One region of the Ensifer sp. ENS03 genome, then DNA from elsewhere that is predicted to be linked to it. Evidence: predicted binding sites of a transcription regulator. Region 1 holds the regulator's gene; each other region holds the start of a gene.
The links. The regulator PhoB, encoded in region 1, activates phosphate uptake and scavenging genes when phosphate is short. The targets are predictions, from matches to a motif close to TGTCATNNANCTGTCAT.
Positions count from the first base shown of each region.

Region 2: a site for PhoB is predicted at 2,191-2,207, ahead of IB263_RS17385 (DUF2794 domain-containing protein). Genes of this name have one in related genera too.
Region 3: a site for PhoB is predicted at 3,293-3,309, ahead of IB263_RS07395 (LTA synthase family protein). Genes of this name have one in related genera too.

Region 1 is NZ_JACVAV010000001.1:453,721-460,081, forward strand. Features, by position in the region: gene IB263_RS02270 (substrate-binding domain-containing protein) at 1-47, shown strand, start outside; gene pstC (phosphate ABC transporter permease subunit PstC) at 142-1,626, shown strand; gene pstA (phosphate ABC transporter permease PstA) at 1,623-2,945, shown strand; gene pstB (phosphate ABC transporter ATP-binding protein PstB) at 2,959-3,774, shown strand; gene phoU (phosphate signaling complex protein PhoU) at 3,825-4,538, shown strand; gene phoB (phosphate regulon transcriptional regulator PhoB) at 4,741-5,424, shown strand; gene IB263_RS02300 (GcrA family cell cycle regulator) at 5,494-6,015, opposite strand.
Region 2 is NZ_JACVAV010000004.1:219,542-224,381, forward strand. Features, by position in the region: gene IB263_RS17370 (ABC transporter permease) at 1-1, shown strand, start outside; gene IB263_RS17375 (Bax inhibitor-1/YccA family protein) at 223-969, shown strand; gene IB263_RS17380 (GNAT family N-acetyltransferase) at 1,093-1,647, shown strand; gene IB263_RS17385 (DUF2794 domain-containing protein) at 1,766-2,170, opposite strand; gene IB263_RS17390 (thioredoxin family protein) at 2,485-3,258, opposite strand; gene acnA (aconitate hydratase AcnA) at 3,464-4,840, opposite strand, start outside.
Region 3 is NZ_JACVAV010000002.1:157,812-162,651, reverse strand. Features, by position in the region: gene IB263_RS07405 (TadE/TadG family type IV pilus assembly protein) at 1-383, opposite strand, end outside; gene IB263_RS07400 (DUF1003 domain-containing protein) at 666-1,214, opposite strand; gene IB263_RS07395 (LTA synthase family protein) at 1,330-3,258, opposite strand; gene IB263_RS07390 (NAD+ synthase) at 3,527-4,840, shown strand, end outside.

The DNA.
Region 1 (6,361 bases):
AGCGCGAAGAAATCCGCAAGGCTTTCTCTGCCGGCAACATGCTCTGATAATGACAAGCCCCGGCGCGATGTCTTCGCGCCGGGGCATGCCTTCATTCGATTTGCCGGCACCCATGACGGGCGATGCCGGGGAGACGTGCGGATGAGTACTTCGCTCCTTCTTTTGCTCATTATTGTTATTGGTTTCATTGCTTATTTTGCAGGCCGCGCCCGTTCGCTGGCGCAGTCCGGCGGCAAGCTCTCCAACCTGCATTCACTGCCGGGCTATCACGGTAGCTACGTCGCCATCTGGGCGATGCTTCCGGCCGCACTCGTTCTCGGCACCTGGCTGTTCGCCGCTCCCGTGTATATCGACGGAAGCACGCGCGCGGCCTTGCCGGATACCGTCCAGAGCCAGGGCCCTGCCGCCGTGCAGCTCGCGCTCGGTCAGGTCAAATCCGTTGCCGGTGGCCTTCTGCGCCTGAGCGGCGAGGAACTCGCAGCCCTTGAGAGCGGCTCCGCCAATCTTCGCGCGACGCTCGCGTCCAAGGGCGTTGCCCTTGCTGGCGAAGGCGATCCCTACATGGTCACCGTCGCCAAGCACTTCAACGCGATGACCGCGACCAACCGCTGGCTGATGACGGTCGCCGTTCTGCTGATCGCGATTGCCGGCGGCGTCTACGCCATCCGCAACGTCGCGACCCGCTTCCGCGCCCGCAACCAGGTCGAGCGGGTCATTCTCGGCTCGCTGATCGTCGCGTCCTCCATCGCCATCCTGACGACGGTCGGCATCGTCGCCTCGATGCTGTCGGAAGCCGGACGCTTCTTCACCATGGTCTCGCCGTTCGAGTTCTTCTTCGGCACGGTATGGGATCCGCGGTTTGCCGCTGCCGGCAGCGGCGGCGCTTCGGGCCAGTTCGGCCTCATCCCGCTTCTTGCCGGCACGCTCTACATCGCCTTCGTCGCCATGCTGTTTGCGGTGCCGATCGGCCTCTTCGCGGCGATCTACATGGCGGAATATGCAAGCCCGCGCCTGCGTTCGACCGCAAAGCCGCTGCTCGAAGTGCTCGCCGGCATCCCGACCATCGTCTACGGTTTCTTTGCGCTGGTGACCGTTGGCCCGTTCTTGCGTGACATCTCCGCCCAGATGAACGGTCTCATGACCGGCAACTACCAGAACTTCATCCAGGCACAGAGCGTTCTGACGGCGGGCATCGTCATGGGCATCATGCTGATCCCATTCGTGTCGTCGCTGTCGGACGACATCATCACCCAGGTGCCGCGGGCACTTCGTGACGGCTCGCTCGGCCTTGGCGCCACCCGCTCGGAGACGGTCAAGAAGGTCATCCTTCCGGCAGCCCTCCCGGGAATCGTCGGCGCGCTGCTGCTCACCGCCTCGCGCGCCGTCGGCGAGACCATGATCGTGGTGCTGGCAGCCGGTGTGGCGGCCCGCATGCAGATCAATCCCTTCGAGCCGATGACGACGGTGACCGTTAAGATCGTCAACCAGCTGACTGGTGACCTCGAGTTCACCTCGCCGCAGACGCTGGTGGCCTTCGCACTGGGCATCACGCTCTTCGTCATCACGCTCGGCCTCAACATTTACGCGCTCTACATCGTGCGCAAATACCGGGAACAGTACGAATGACCGACATCGCTTCCCCGACCGTCCGGATCTCCGCCCGTCCCGCATCCGCCAAGCGCGATATCGGCATCAAGCGTCGCTATGCTGCCGAACGCCGGTTCCGCTTCTACGGCATGGCCGCGATCAGCACCGGTCTCTTCTTCCTGGCATTGCTGCTGTGGACCGTCTTTTCCAACGGCTACACCGCATTCCAGCAGACGACGATTACGCTGCCGATCGAATTCACCGAAAAGGTCATCGACCCCAAAGGCGAACGCGCGACCGACGGCAAGGTGCTGATGACCGCCAACTATCCGCTGTTGGTGCGCGACGCGCTCGTCAAGCAGCTCGGCATCGACGCCACCAAGCGGCCGCAGGTCAAGCAGGCGACCGACATGGTTTCCGCGAGCTCCCGCACGCTATTGCGCGACATGGTCGCCGCCGACCCGTCGATCATCGGCAAGACGGTTCCTGTCACGCTGCTGGCCGAGGCCAACATCGACTCCGCCTTCAAGGGCCAGATCGATCTCTCGGTCGATGAGGGCAAGCGCAAGGTCAAGGACCAGCAGGTCACCTGGATGAACGAGCTGGCGAGCGCCGGCATCCTGAAGAAGAGCTTCAACACCGGCATCTTCACCTTCGGCGCCTCCAGCCGTCCCGAAGCGGCAGGCGTCGGCGTCGCTGCCCTCGGCTCGCTCTACATGATGCTGATCGTGCTGGTGCTGTCGCTTCCGATCGGCGTCGCCGCCTCGATCTACCTCGAGGAGTTTGCGCCGAAGAACCGGCTGACCGACCTGATCGAGGTCAACATCAACAACCTCGCGGCCGTTCCGTCGATCGTCTACGGCCTCCTGGGTCTCGCCGTCTTCATCAACTTCGCCGGCATGCCGCGCTCGGCAGCCGTCGTCGGCGGCTTCGTGCTGACGTTGATGACCCTGCCGACGATCATCATCGCCACCCGTGCCGCGTTGAAGGCGGTCCCGCCGTCGATCCGCTCGGCGGCCCTCGGTCTCGGTGCGTCGAAGATGCAGACCATCTTCCACCACGTGCTGCCGCTGGCGATGCCGGGCATCCTGACCGGCACCATCATCGGTCTTGCCCACGCGCTTGGTGAAACCGCGCCGCTGCTCCTGATCGGCATGGTCGCCTTCGTCGTCGATTTTCCCGGTTCGCCGATGGAACCGTCGACGGCACTGCCGGTGCAGATCTACATGTGGGCCAACGAGGCGGAGCGCGCCTTCGTCGAGCGCACCTCCGGCGCAATCATCATTCTTCTCATCTTCCTGGTCGTCATGAACCTTGGAGCCATTCTGTTGCGACGTCGCTTTGAGCGCCGCTGGTAGTGAGGTAATTACTATGAACATCATGTCAGAAGCAGCAGTCGAGAAGGCTCTGGATCAGAAAATGAACACCGTGCCCTACAAGATGATCGGCAAGGATGTGTCGGTCTATTACGGCGAGAAGCGTGCGCTTTTCGACGTCAACCTCAACATCCGCGAGAACACGGTCACGGCGCTGATCGGTCCTTCGGGTTGCGGCAAGTCGACCTTCCTGCGCACGCTGAACCGCATGAACGACACGATCGAGAACTGCCGCGTCACCGGCAAGATCACGCTCGACGAGGACGACATCTACGACCCGACGATCGACGTCGTCGAGCTTCGCGCCCGCGTCGGCATGGTCTTCCAGAAGCCGAACCCGTTCCCGAAGTCGATCTACGACAACGTCGCCTACGGTCCGCGGATTCACGGACTTGCCCGCACCAAGGCCGACTTTGACGAAGTGGTCGAGACCAGCCTGCAGAAGGCCGGTCTGTGGAACGAGGTAAAGGACCGTCTGCAGGAGCCCGGCACCGGCCTTTCCGGTGGTCAGCAGCAGCGCCTCTGCATCGCACGTGCCGTCGCCGTGAGCCCGGAAGTCATCCTCATGGACGAGCCGTGCTCGGCTCTCGATCCGATCGCGACCGCCAAGGTCGAAGAGCTCATCCACGAGCTGCGCACGAACTTCACGATCGTCATCGTGACCCACTCGATGCAGCAGGCCGCCCGCGTTTCGCAGCGCACCGCCATGTTCCACCTCGGCAATCTCGTCGAGGAGAACGACACAGACAAGATGTTCACCAATCCGGATGACCAGCGCACCCAGGATTACATCATGGGCCGCTTCGGCTGAGGCCGCATAAGGCTGCAACAGTAACTGCAAAGCGCCCGTAAGGATCGACGATCATGTCCATGCATATCATGTCCGCCTATGACGAAGAACTGAAGTACCTGACGCGCCGCATCTCGGAGATGGGCGGCCTCGCCGAACAGATGGTCGCCGAGTCCGTTCGCGCGCTGGTCAACTCCGACCTGGCTCTCGCACAGAAGGTGATCTCGGACGACACCGTCCTCGACGACGCCGAGCGCCAGATCGGTGAGAAGGCGATCGTCACGATCGCCAAGCGTCAGCCGGTCGCCGCCGACCTGCGTGAGATCATGGGGTCGATCCGCATCGCCTCCGATCTGGAACGCGTCGGCGACCTTGGCAAGAACACCGCCAAGCGCGTGATCGCGGTCGCCGGCTCCGGCATTCCGCGCAAGCTCGCCCGTGGCCTCGAGCATCTGGCAGAGCTCGCTCTCGTCCAGCTCAAGGAAGTGCTCGACGTCTACGCCTCGCGCTCGCCGGAAAAGGCCAACAGCATCCGCGAGCGTGACGAGGAGATCGACGCGATCTACACCTCGCTGTTCCGCGAGCTCTTGACCTACATGATGGAAGATCCGCGCAACATCACGCCCTGCACGCATCTTCTGTTCTGCGCCAAGAACATCGAGCGCATCGGCGACCACGCGACCAATATCGCTGAGACGATCTATTACATGGCGACGGGTGCTCAGCCGGAAGGCGAGCGTCCGAAGGATGACACCACGTCGACGCTGGGCTCGGTCAACGACTGAGCGCCAAGCGCGCCGTAAGCATGCATGCCCTTTGAAATCTGATCCGGTCGCGGCTTCGGTCGCGGCCCCGAATTCCTGTATCTGAAGCATGCGGTTTTCGCCCCGCCTTTGAAAACGGCGGATGTGCTCCAGATTTAGAGTGTCTGAGCGCCGGCCGGGCCGATGAGTCCAAAGGCCGCCCGCGGTAAGGAGACGTTACCTGATGTTGCCAAAAATCGCCGTAGTCGAAGACGAAGAGGCGCTGAGCGTTCTGCTGCGTTACAATCTGGAAGCCGAGGGCTTCGACGTCGATACGATCCTGCGGGGCGACGAGGCGGAGATCCGGCTTCAGGAGCGGCTGCCCGACCTGCTTATCCTCGACTGGATGCTGCCCGGTGTTTCCGGCATTGAACTTTGCCGTCGGCTGCGCCAGCGTCCGGAGACCGAACGTCTGCCGATCATCATGCTGACGGCGCGCGGCGAGGAAAGCGAGCGCGTCCGGGGTCTGGCGACCGGTGCCGACGACTACGTGGTCAAGCCCTTCTCGACGCCGGAGCTGATGGCGCGCGTCAAGGCGATGCTGCGCCGGGCAAAGCCCGAGGTGCTCTCGACGCTGCTTCGCTGCGGCGACATCGAACTCGACCGCGAGACCCACCGCGTTCATCGCCGCAGCCGCGAGGTGCGCCTCGGCCCGACCGAGTTCCGTCTTCTGGAGTTCCTCATGTCCTCGCCGGGCCGCGTCTTCTCTCGCTCGCAGCTTCTGGATGGCGTCTGGGGGCATGACATCTATGTCGACGAGCGAACCGTCGACGTGCATGTCGGTCGTCTGCGCAAGGCTCTGAACTTCTCGAACATGCCCGACGTGATCCGCACCGTTCGCGGCGCCGGCTATTCGCTCGAAAGCTGAGCGGTCTGAACGTCGCCAACAAAAAAAGGGGCCGATCGGCCCCTTCCTTTATCAATGCGGTCCAGCTTCTTAGCGAGCCCTGCGGCGCTCCCCCGACGGCTGGTAGGCCAGCCGCGCATGAAAGGTGCAGTAAGGCGAGGCTTCCGGGGAATCGTTGCCGCAGAAGTGAAACTCTTCCTTCAGCGGGTCGCCGATCGGCCACTTGCAGGTGCGCTCGGTGAGCTGGGTCAGCTCGAGGCGGCGCGACATCGGCACGACAACGTCGGTGCGGGTGCTGAAATCCTGCTCGGCAACGAGATCGACTTCGATTTCTTCCTTGAGAACGACAGCGCCGGCCGCGCGTGCAACCGGGCGGGTCGAAACGCGCGAAGCGTAGTTCGGCGCGCGCGGTGCCGAAGTCGGGCGCTTCGGACGGGCCGCCGTCGTGGTGCTGCCACCGGCCTTGGCGCGACCTGGCAGGCTCAGGCGGTGAACCTTGCCGATGACAGCGTTACGGCTGACGCCGCCGAGCTGTGCCGCGATCTGGCTTGCGCTCAGGCCCTCGGACCAAAGCTTCTTCAGTTTCTCCACCCGCTCGTCAGTCCAGTTCATTTCTGCACTCTCCGTTCTCAGCGTTGGGGATGGCAGAATCCCTCACCGCACCCCGGCTAAACCCCGGGGTTGCAAACGCGATAACTCTTTTGGTGACTAGGTCCGCCGCATGCGTCTAGTAATTGAATGTTAACGTACTGACCGCTGGACTCTGTGGCAAGAGTCCCGGGAATCAGGCCGAATCGATTTCGTAGTTTTCCCCAACTTGCTCGGCCAGCGTTGCATTTTTGCAAGCCCTCCCGGACGATTTTTCTGCTGCCAGGAATCGACCCTTCATGTTGCGCTGCAAGGCTTGGTTTTGTTGACATTGCAGCGCGAAATGGGAATAGTGCCTGCGCCGCCGAAA
Region 2 (4,840 bases), on a different contig from region 1:
ACCGGGCCGAGTTAACCGTAAATCCCTATTGCGCCGGTCTGAATCGGTCCGGTGCAACGGAATCCGGGAGTGCCGGGTCTTGTGTGCAGCGGGTTTCGGCATCATATTTGTCCACAGGCATGCTGGAGCTCCGCAGCGGCGCCTGGGCGTGGAAGCTCATCTTCCAGGGCGATATTCGCCGCCCGACACCGTAACTTCCACCGGAGCTTGAATGAGGAAACAATGGCTGATCTGAGAAATTACCAAACCCGAATGTCGCCCGCCGGCGCTCAGGCGGGTGCCGTGATTGACGAGGGCCTTCGCGCATACATGCTGAAGGTCTACAACCTGATGGCGCTTGGTCTGGCGATCACTGGCGTCGCGGCCTACCTGGCCTTCCAGATGGCGTTTTCGGATGGCCAGCTGACTGCCTTCGGTGCTGCGATCTATACGAGCCCGCTGAAGTGGGTGGTGATGCTGGCGCCGCTGGCGCTCGTGTTCTTCATGAGCTTCCGCATCAATAGCATGAGCGTTTCTGCCGCGCAGACGACGTTCTGGATCTATGCGGCCCTGATGGGCCTGTCGCTGTCGTCGATCTTCCTGATCTACACCGGCCAGAGCATCGTTCAGACGTTCTTCGTGACGGCCGCCTCGTTCGGCGCCCTGTCGCTTTACGGCTACACCACGAAGAAGGACCTGTCCGGCATGGGCTCGTTCCTGATCATGGGTCTGTTCGGCGTCATCATCGCGTCGATCGTCAACATCTTCCTCGCCTCTTCGGCGCTCGCCTTCGCGATCAGCGTGATCGGCGTGCTGATCTTCGCTGGCCTCACCGCCTACGACACGCAGAAGATCAAGGAAATGTACTACGAAGCCGATGACAGCACCGTTGCCGGCCGCAAGGCGATCATGGGCGCGCTGACGCTCTACCTCGACTTCATCAACCTGTTCATGTTCCTGCTCCAGTTCATGGGCAACCGGAACAACTAAGTCTGAACAGCAGACGGAAAAGGCGGCTTCGGCCGCCTTTTTTGTTTGCTGAAGCAGCTTGAAAGCGTCCGGGCTCCGTGGGAGTGAAAGGACGACGAAACCTTGGGATCAAAGTCTTTAGCCATGTCCCTGACCCTGCGCGACGCCACCCTGGCCGATCTTCCCGTCATCACCGAGATCTATCGCGAATCCGTGTTGCACGGGGTTGCGACCTACGAGATCAACCCGCCATCCGAAAAGGAGATGCGGGCGCGGTTCGAAACGATCATCGGCAGCGGCTACCCGTACATGGTTGCGGTAAACGCGGGCGGGACGATCATCGGCTATGCCTACGCATCCGGCTTCCGCACGCGCACGGCCTATCGCTTCCTGGTCGAGGATTCCATCTACCTGGCGCCGGAAGCGCGCGGCAAGGGTGCCGGCAAGGCGCTGCTGGTCGAACTCGTCCGGCGTTGCACGGAACTCGGCTTCCGCCAGATGGTCGCGGTGATCGGCGGTGCCCATCCGGCCTCGATCGCCGTGCACCGGTCGCTCGGCTTCGAACTCCAGGGCACGATGAAAGCGACCGGCTTCAAGCATGGCCGCTGGCTCGACACGACGATCATGCAGCTCGCGCTCGGCGAGGGCCAGGCGACCGACCCGCCGGAAGACGTCTATCCGGACACCCTCTACCAGTGACCATCGCTTGCTGAAGAATGTCAGTCGGCGAAGCGCCTCGCAGCGCGCCGTAGGCAGGTCGTGCCGTTGCTGCCCGTGACGTCGGCGTGCGTCTCCTGATGGCACCCTTTCCCGCTGGTCAGGTTTCCACCAGCCTCAGCACCTTGTCGAATACCTTGAGCACCTGGGCGAGCTCGTGACCGCGCTTCAGGATCGTGCCGTGAATGTTCAGCACGCTATAGGCGCCCTGTTTCGCGGCCAGTTTCGGGTTCTTCTCGATCCGGTAGAGCGGCATTTCGCCCGAACGCTTGAACACTGAGAACACCGCGCGGTCCCTCAGGTGGTCGATCGCGTAGTCCCGCCACTCGCCTTCGCCGACCATACGGCCGTAGACCCACAGGATCTGATCCAATTCGCGACGATGGAAAGTGATGGGGGGAGCGTTCTTGGCGTTCTTGTATTCGTGAAGATCGACGACCACTTCGGAAGTGGTCTCGCGCTGATGGCGCGCCTCGCCTTGCGGCAAATCCGGCTCATCGGTCATCGGCAATCCGGCCTTCTGTTGTGACAGAACGATTACAGTGTGCCTGACACGAGCCGAAAAGCAAGCTGGAAGCCATGGGACGATGAGGTCATTTCTTGCCTCTGCCCCATTTCAGTCAAACCGGCGCCCCAATTCATCGCAAAACTCGCGGGCGCTGACGGACAGAGTCGTTGCCACCGTATGTCCGGTCAGATCGTCATGCTGCGGGAGTTCACCGAACGCAGTTATGGCCGGTTCGGTCCGGTAACTTCGAACCCTCAGCCCCAGCCCCTCGATGCTGCCGGGCCGAACCAACCCCTTGCGCTTCGCCGTCCCTACAATTTTCCCTGAGGGCCGGCGAGCACGGCCGCAGCGCCGATGATGGCACCCGGCGTTTCCTTGTCCTTCATCGATTGCAGCAGGATCGCGCAGCCGCTGTTTCCCGGGCGCTCGGTCAGCACCGTCGCCGGCAGCGTGAAGGACGCGGGCTGGCCGTCCCACATGCCGATCGTCTGTATGTCACGCACCGCATGCCAATAGGGGACTTCCTTGCCGCGGTTCTCCCCCTTCTCCATCTTCACGATCTTGGCGCGGTCGAAATAGACGACGACGACGTTGGCCTTGCCGATGCCGCTACCGATGGTGATCTGGATTTCTTCGCCGAGGATCTTGGCGCCGACGGGAACGGCAAGCCCTTTGCCTTCCGCCTTCATCGTTTCCAGCCGCGTCTTGATTGCCTGCAGATTGCCGCCGTTCAAGTGGTCGCGGCCATTCAGGATCGCCTGGGGCGTGTAGACGCCGTTGCGCCCGAGCATGCGCGCATAGGCATATTGCCGCTCGGTGTTTTCCTTCGATGCCAGCGTGTCGGCCCAGCCGAGATAGTTCCAGTAGTCGACGTGATAGGCGAGCGCCACCACATCGCCCTCGTCGACCAGCGACTTCAGCGCCGCATCCGCCGGCGGACAGGACGAACAGCCCTGGCTGGTGAACAGTTCGACAACGCCCTTGACCGCCTGTTTCTCCTGCGCCCCGGCAGGGGCACCGGCGGCTGCGAGCAGCCCGAAAGCCAGTGCAACAGGGCGAATGAAAGAACGGTCTGCGGATGTCATGGCGTCACTTCGTTACCGGCCGTCGGCCTACTCCTTGTGGGGGAGTTCACTACATACGACGCCCCTGCATCAACGGGAAGTCACGTTGGAGTGAGGTGGCAAGTGAGCGCGACCCGGCACCGGATCGTCGGCAGGTGCACCTCAAAGAAAGAGCCGGGGCGCCTTTCGGCGTCCCGGCTCCGGAGCCTCGTATGCGCTCGCGCGATTAGGCGGCGAGGTCGCGCAGAACCGTCTGCAGGATGCCACCGTTGTTGACGTAGGTCACTTCATCCAGCGTATCGATACGGCAGACGAGCGGCACATCTTTCACGCTGCCGTCGCCGTAGGTTACCTTGGCAACGCGCTTTTCGCGCGGCTGGACATTGGCGAGGTTTTCGATCGTGACGATCTCATCGCCCTTGAGGCCAAGCGATTCCCAGGTCGTGCCTTCCTCGAAGACGAAGGGAATGACACCCATGCCGACGAGATTCGAGCGGTGGATACGCTCGAAGGACTGCGCGATGACGGCCTTGACGCCGAGCAGGTTGGTGCCCTTGGCAGCCCAGTCGCGCGACGAACCGTTGCCGTATTCGACGCCGGCGAAGATGACGAGCGGAACGCCCTCTTCCTTGTACTGCATGGCGGCGTCGTAAATCGACATCTCTTCCTTGGACGGATAGTGGATGGTGTAGCCACCTTCCTTGCCGTTCGGGCCGAGCATGTGGTTGCGGATGCGGATGTTGGCAAACGTGCCGCGCATCATCACCTCATGGTTGCCACGACGCGTGCCGTACTGGTTGAAGTCGGCAACGCCGACGCCGTGACCGATGAGGTAGGCACCGGCCGGCGAGGCCGCCTTGATCGAACCGGCCGGCGAGATGTGGTCGGTGGTGATCTTGTCGCCGAAGAGACCAAGCACGCGGGCGCCCTTGATGTCGGAGATGCCCGAACCGGACTTGCCCATGCCGACGAAGTAGGGCGGGTTCTGCACGTAGGTCGAACCGTCGTCCCAGGCATAGGTCTGGCCCGGAGGAACCTGAACGGCCTGCCAGTTTTCGTCGCCCTTGAACACGTCGGCGTACTTGGTCGCGTAAAGTTCGCGGGTGACGTACTTGAAGATGAACTCCTGGATTTCCTTGGAGGTCGGCCAGATGTCCTTGAGGAAGACTGGCTTGCCGTCCTGGTCTTCGCCGAGCGGCTCGTTGGTCAGGTCCTTCTGGACGGAACCTGCAAGCGCGTAGGCGACGACGAGCGGCGGCGAAGCGAGGTAGTTCGCCTGGACGTCCGGCGAAATGCGGCCTTCGAAGTTACGGTTGCCCGAGAGAACGCCGGCGGCGATCAGGCCCTTGTCGTTGATCGTCTTCGAGATCGGCGCCGGCAGCGGGCCGGAGTTGCCGATGCAGGTCGTGCAGCCGAAGCCGACGAGGTTGAAGCCGAGCGCGTCGAGGTCCTTCTGCAGGCCGGACTTGGCGAGATATTCGCCGACGACCTGCGATCCCGGTGCGAGCGAGGTCTTGACCCACGGCTTGGACTTCAGGCCCTTGGCGACCGCGTTGCGGGCGAGCAGGCCGGCAGCGATCAGGACCGACGGGTTGGAGGTGTT
Region 3 (4,840 bases), on a different contig from region 1:
TGTTCGCTCGGCATGGCGAATGTGAACAGGTTGAAGATCGGCAGGTCGCCGGCGTCGTATTTGATCCGGACGGTGAACTGGTTTGCGTTGTTGGCGTCGTCCCTGACGGTGACGGTCATGCGCGACGACTTGATGAAGGCCTGATCCATCGTCGTGCGACGGATATAGTCGGTCGCGAGCCGTTCACGCTCGGTTTGGGAGAGGCCGGCGATGGCTGTGCGGGCGGCATCGGCAGCAATCTGCTGGATGGAATGGGCGGCACTGAGATAGACGCCATAGGCGATCAGGGTCAGCACGCACATGAAGAAGAGTGGTGCTATTATTGCAAATTCGATCGCAGCGGCCCCGTCCCGGCCGCCTAACAGGCGCTTGAAGTTGGACATTGCAGCATCTCCGCGTACCCACGTTGCTGTATTTCTCGAATGTCCCTGCACCCATAACGTGATCCTCAAATATTAATTTTTTCATACTCTGATAAGTTGTTGAATCCCAATTCATTTCGCGAATGTTGCAAAATGTGTATTCACAGTTGAATTAGTATTTATGAAAATGAGCTAGTTTTCGCCTGTCGCGGCGGCTGCGCGCGCCCGCGTCCGGGCGCCGAATCCGCGCGAGGGCAGGCTTGCGTATCGCCAGCGCATCGTCCCGGTTCGGCCGGGGTCCGGTCACTCCTGTCCGGGGGGCGTGCGATAGCGTTCGAGCTGCCGGTTGAGCGTCGCCAGGTCCGCGCGCAATTCGGAGATCTCGCGCAGCAACACGTCGTCGACCTTGTGATGCAGCGCGATCAGTTCGACTTCCGACTTGAGATTGACTTCGTAATCCTTCGAGGCAGCGAAGCGGTCGCGCTCCGCCTGACGGTTCTGCGACATCATGATGACCGGAGCCTGCAGCGCGGCGAGCATCGAAAGCATCAGGTTGAGGAAGATATAGGGGTAGGGATCGAAGGCGCCGGTGGCGAGCAGAATGGTGTTCAGCAAAACCCAGAAGACGAGAAAGCCGCAGAAGCCGATGATGAAGCTCCAGGAGCCGCCGACGCGGGCGATGTTGTCTGCGAGCCTGTCGCCGAAGGAGAGCCGTGCCGTGAAGGCGGCATGTGAATCGGTGGCGAGCGTGCGTCGGTCCCGGGCATGGGTAAGAATGCGGCGCTCGATCTCTCCGAGCTCGCTGAGCGGCTTGCCGAAAAGCTGTTTCGATATGTCATTGAAGTGCGGCATGGCGATCTCCGGAGTTGGCCGGAGACAATCTAGCGCGTCAGCGCCGCAAGGAAATCAGGCGGTACGCGAAAATGCTGCAAGGACCGGAGCGGTTGCTGGCCGCTCCGGTCTTCGATCAGTGGGTCTCGACGCTGGCGAAGAGATCAGCGTGTGACTTGAAGAACCGGTCGGTCGAGAAGCGGTCGCCGAACATCATGTCGTGTTGCAGGAAGCGGTAGTCACGCAGGAGTGCCGGCACCTTCGGCTGGCGCGACCACTCGGCGACTTCCTTGCCATTCTTGCGGATCAGCATGTAGCGGTCGACGACGCGGTACTGGTCATACACCTTGCCGAGGAAGCCGGTGTAGTAGGGATGCTCGTAACCGGACTGCTTGAGGATCTGGTAGGAGAGGAAGGCCGGGCTGATGGTGCCGACGTTCTTCTTCGGGCCAGTCTTGTTCGACCAGACGACGAGCGGCGTTTCATGCTGCGCCTTCATCTGCTCCTTCGAACCTTTGCGCTCCGCCGTCACACCCTTCATGAAACCGGTGCTGGTATAGACGGTGTTAAGCGGCGGCAGATGGTCGCCAAAAAGCACGATAACCGTTTCGCGATCGCGGTTCTTGGCCCAGTCCATCAGCTTCTTCAGGCTGTCGTCAGCCTCCTTGATGCCCTGCGCGTAGGTGGCAAGCACCTGGCGGTCGGCCTCGGGCAGGTCGCCTTCGACCTTGATGGTGTTGTTGGCGTAGCGGTTGGCCTCATAGGGGCCATGGCCCTGGAGTGTGACGGCGAAGAAGAAGAACGGGTCGTCCATCGCGTCGGCCTGGCGGATGATCTCGTTGGTCAGCGAGTCGTCCGAGGCGAAGATGCCGCGCTTCTGCATCGGTGGCATGTTCTCTTCCGACTTGAACATGTCGAAACCGAAGGCCTTGTAGACGGCGGTGCGGTTCCAGAACCAGCTCTGGAACGGATGGATGGCGCGCGAGACGTAACCTTCGCCACGGAAGAAGGTGGCAAGCGACGGGATCGGATTGCGGATGTACTGCTGGTACGGGATGCTGCCGTAAGGCAGGAACGCGTTGGAGAAGCCGGTCAGCGCCTCGAACTCGACGTTGGCGGTCATGCCGCCGAACTCCGGCGAGAAGACGTTGCCCGACTGCATTTCGCGGATCGTCGGCATCGGGTCGGGCGACAGCTTGACGTTCGGCAGGCGGGTCGGATCCCAGAAGGATTCGCTCATCAGCACGATGACGTCGGGCTTGCCGCGGTGCGAGGTGCCGGCGGGAAGCGGCTTCACCGGAATGCGGTCGATCGCGTCGGCCATGTAGCCGGCGGGCGCGCTGACATTGGCCATCGGCAGGTTGATCGCAAAGGCGAGCGCAAAGCCGTTGTGCTTATAGTTCTCGGTCTGGTCCCACATGATCGGGATGACCTTCAGGCGATCACGGATCCAGGAAAACTGGTTGTAATCCATGATGTTCCAGAAGGCGACGAGCAGCGGCAGCGCGAAGGCGAGGCGGGCGACACGCTCGCGGGTCGTCAGCTTCGGGAAGGTCCGCCAGGCAAAGCGCAACAGGAGGGCGATGGCGACGACGGTGGCAACCAGGCCGACCGCGATGCCGACCGCCGTCCACGGACGGTCCTTTACCAGCACGGGCATCAGCTCCATGATCTGGCGGCCGAACAGGAAGTCGGTCGGATAGAGCGGATCGGACAGGAACACCTGCTTCTGCTGGCAGATGACGGCCGGCAGAAGTGCCAGCGGCGCGATCACCACGGCGGACTTGTGCTCGCGGCCGAAAATACCGTCGACAGCGAGCAGAATGAGAAAGAATATGCCGATGGTCGTCAGCGCCGGGCGCGTCGGGTCGAGGACATAGGATAGGGTATCGGTCAGCGACTGACGGACGATCAGTTCAACGGCGAAGACAAGGGCAGTTGCAACGAACAGGGAGAACAGGGCGCTGCGCGTGGAAGCGAGCGTCTTGGCGTGCCGTGCGGCGAAGCCGGGTCGGTCGGCATAGACACGTGAGCCTCGCGCGACAGCGGAATCGATACTGGCCAACATATTCTCCAATTTCATAAATGCGTCGTGTAACTGTCATACGCCCGTCATTTTGAACAGGGGATGAATGGTTTCTTAACGGGAATGGAGGGTGGCTTTTCGTGGCGTGAAGCCGCACGAACGGCCCAGTATAAGGACCGGGAAAAACAGAAGTTTTCGGTTTTTTTCGCGTGGCTGCGATTGGCTGTGGGTATTTTTCCGCAGATTGCGCTAAAGAACATTGCGAAAGTCAGATGCAATCGTTCAGGACAGACCGACAGGCCCGCTCATGACCGCCCATAAAAACGCCCCCTCGCTCCTTCGTATCGCCGTTGCCCAGCTCAATCCGACCGTGGGCGACATCGCCGGAAACCTGGCCAAGGCGCGTGAGGCGCGCGCCGATGCGGCGCGACAGGGCGCCGATCTCCTGCTTTTGACGGAGCTGTTCATTTCGGGCTATCCGCCGGAAGACCTTGTTCTGAAGCCGGCCTTTCTCAAGGCCTGCCTCCAGGCCGTCGAAAAGCTGGCCGCCGAGACGGCCGATGGCGGCCCGGGCGTCATCATCGGCTTCCCGCGCCTGTCGAAGACCGGCCGACATAACGCCGTGGCAGTACTCGACGATGGCAAGGTGATCGCGATCCGCGACAAGGTCGATCTGCCGAACTACGGCGAGTTCGACGAGAAGCGCGTCTTCGATCCGGGCGAGATGCCGGGACCGGTCAATTTCCGCGGTGTGCGCATCGGCATTCCGATCTGCGAGGACATCTGGGGCGATCTCGGCGTCTGCGAGACGCTGGCCGAAAGCGGTGCTGAAATCCTGCTGTCGCCGAATGGTTCGCCCTATTATCGCGGCAAGGTCGACGTGCGCCATCAGGTCGTGCTGAAGCAGGTGATCGAGACCGGCCTGCCGATGATCTATGCCAACCAGCTCGGCGGCCAGGACGAACTGGTCTTCGACGGCGCCAGCTTCGCCTTCAACACCGACAAGTCGCTCGCCTTCCAGATGAGCCAGTTCGAAGAGGCGATCTCGATCGTGGAGTGGAAGAAGGGCGAGAGCGGCTGGCATTGCGAGCACGGCCTGAAGTCGCGCCTGCCGGAGCGGGAGGAGGCGGATTACCGCGCCTGCATGCTCGGCTTCCGCGATTATGTGAACAAGAACGGCTTCAAGAATGTCGTGCTTGGCCTCTCCGGCGGTATCGATTCCGCCATCTGCGCAGCGCTCGCCGTCGATGCGCTCGGCGAGGAGCGGGTGCGCACGGTCATGCTGCCCTACCGCTACACCTCGCAGGAATCGCTGAAGGACGCCAAGGAATGCGCCGAGGCCCTCGGCTGCCGTTACGACATCGTGCCGATCTCCGAGCCGGTCGAAGGGTTCCTCAGCGCACTCTCCGATACGTTCGAAGGCACGGAATCCGGCATCACCGAGGAGAACCTGCAGAGCCGCACCCGCGGCACGATCCTGATGGCGATCTCCAACAAGTTCGGCTCGATGGTGGTGACCACGGGCAACAAGTCGGAGATGTCGGTTGGCTATGCCACGCTCTATGGCGACATGAACGGCGGCTTCAACCCGATCAAGGACCTCTACAAGATGCAGGTCTAT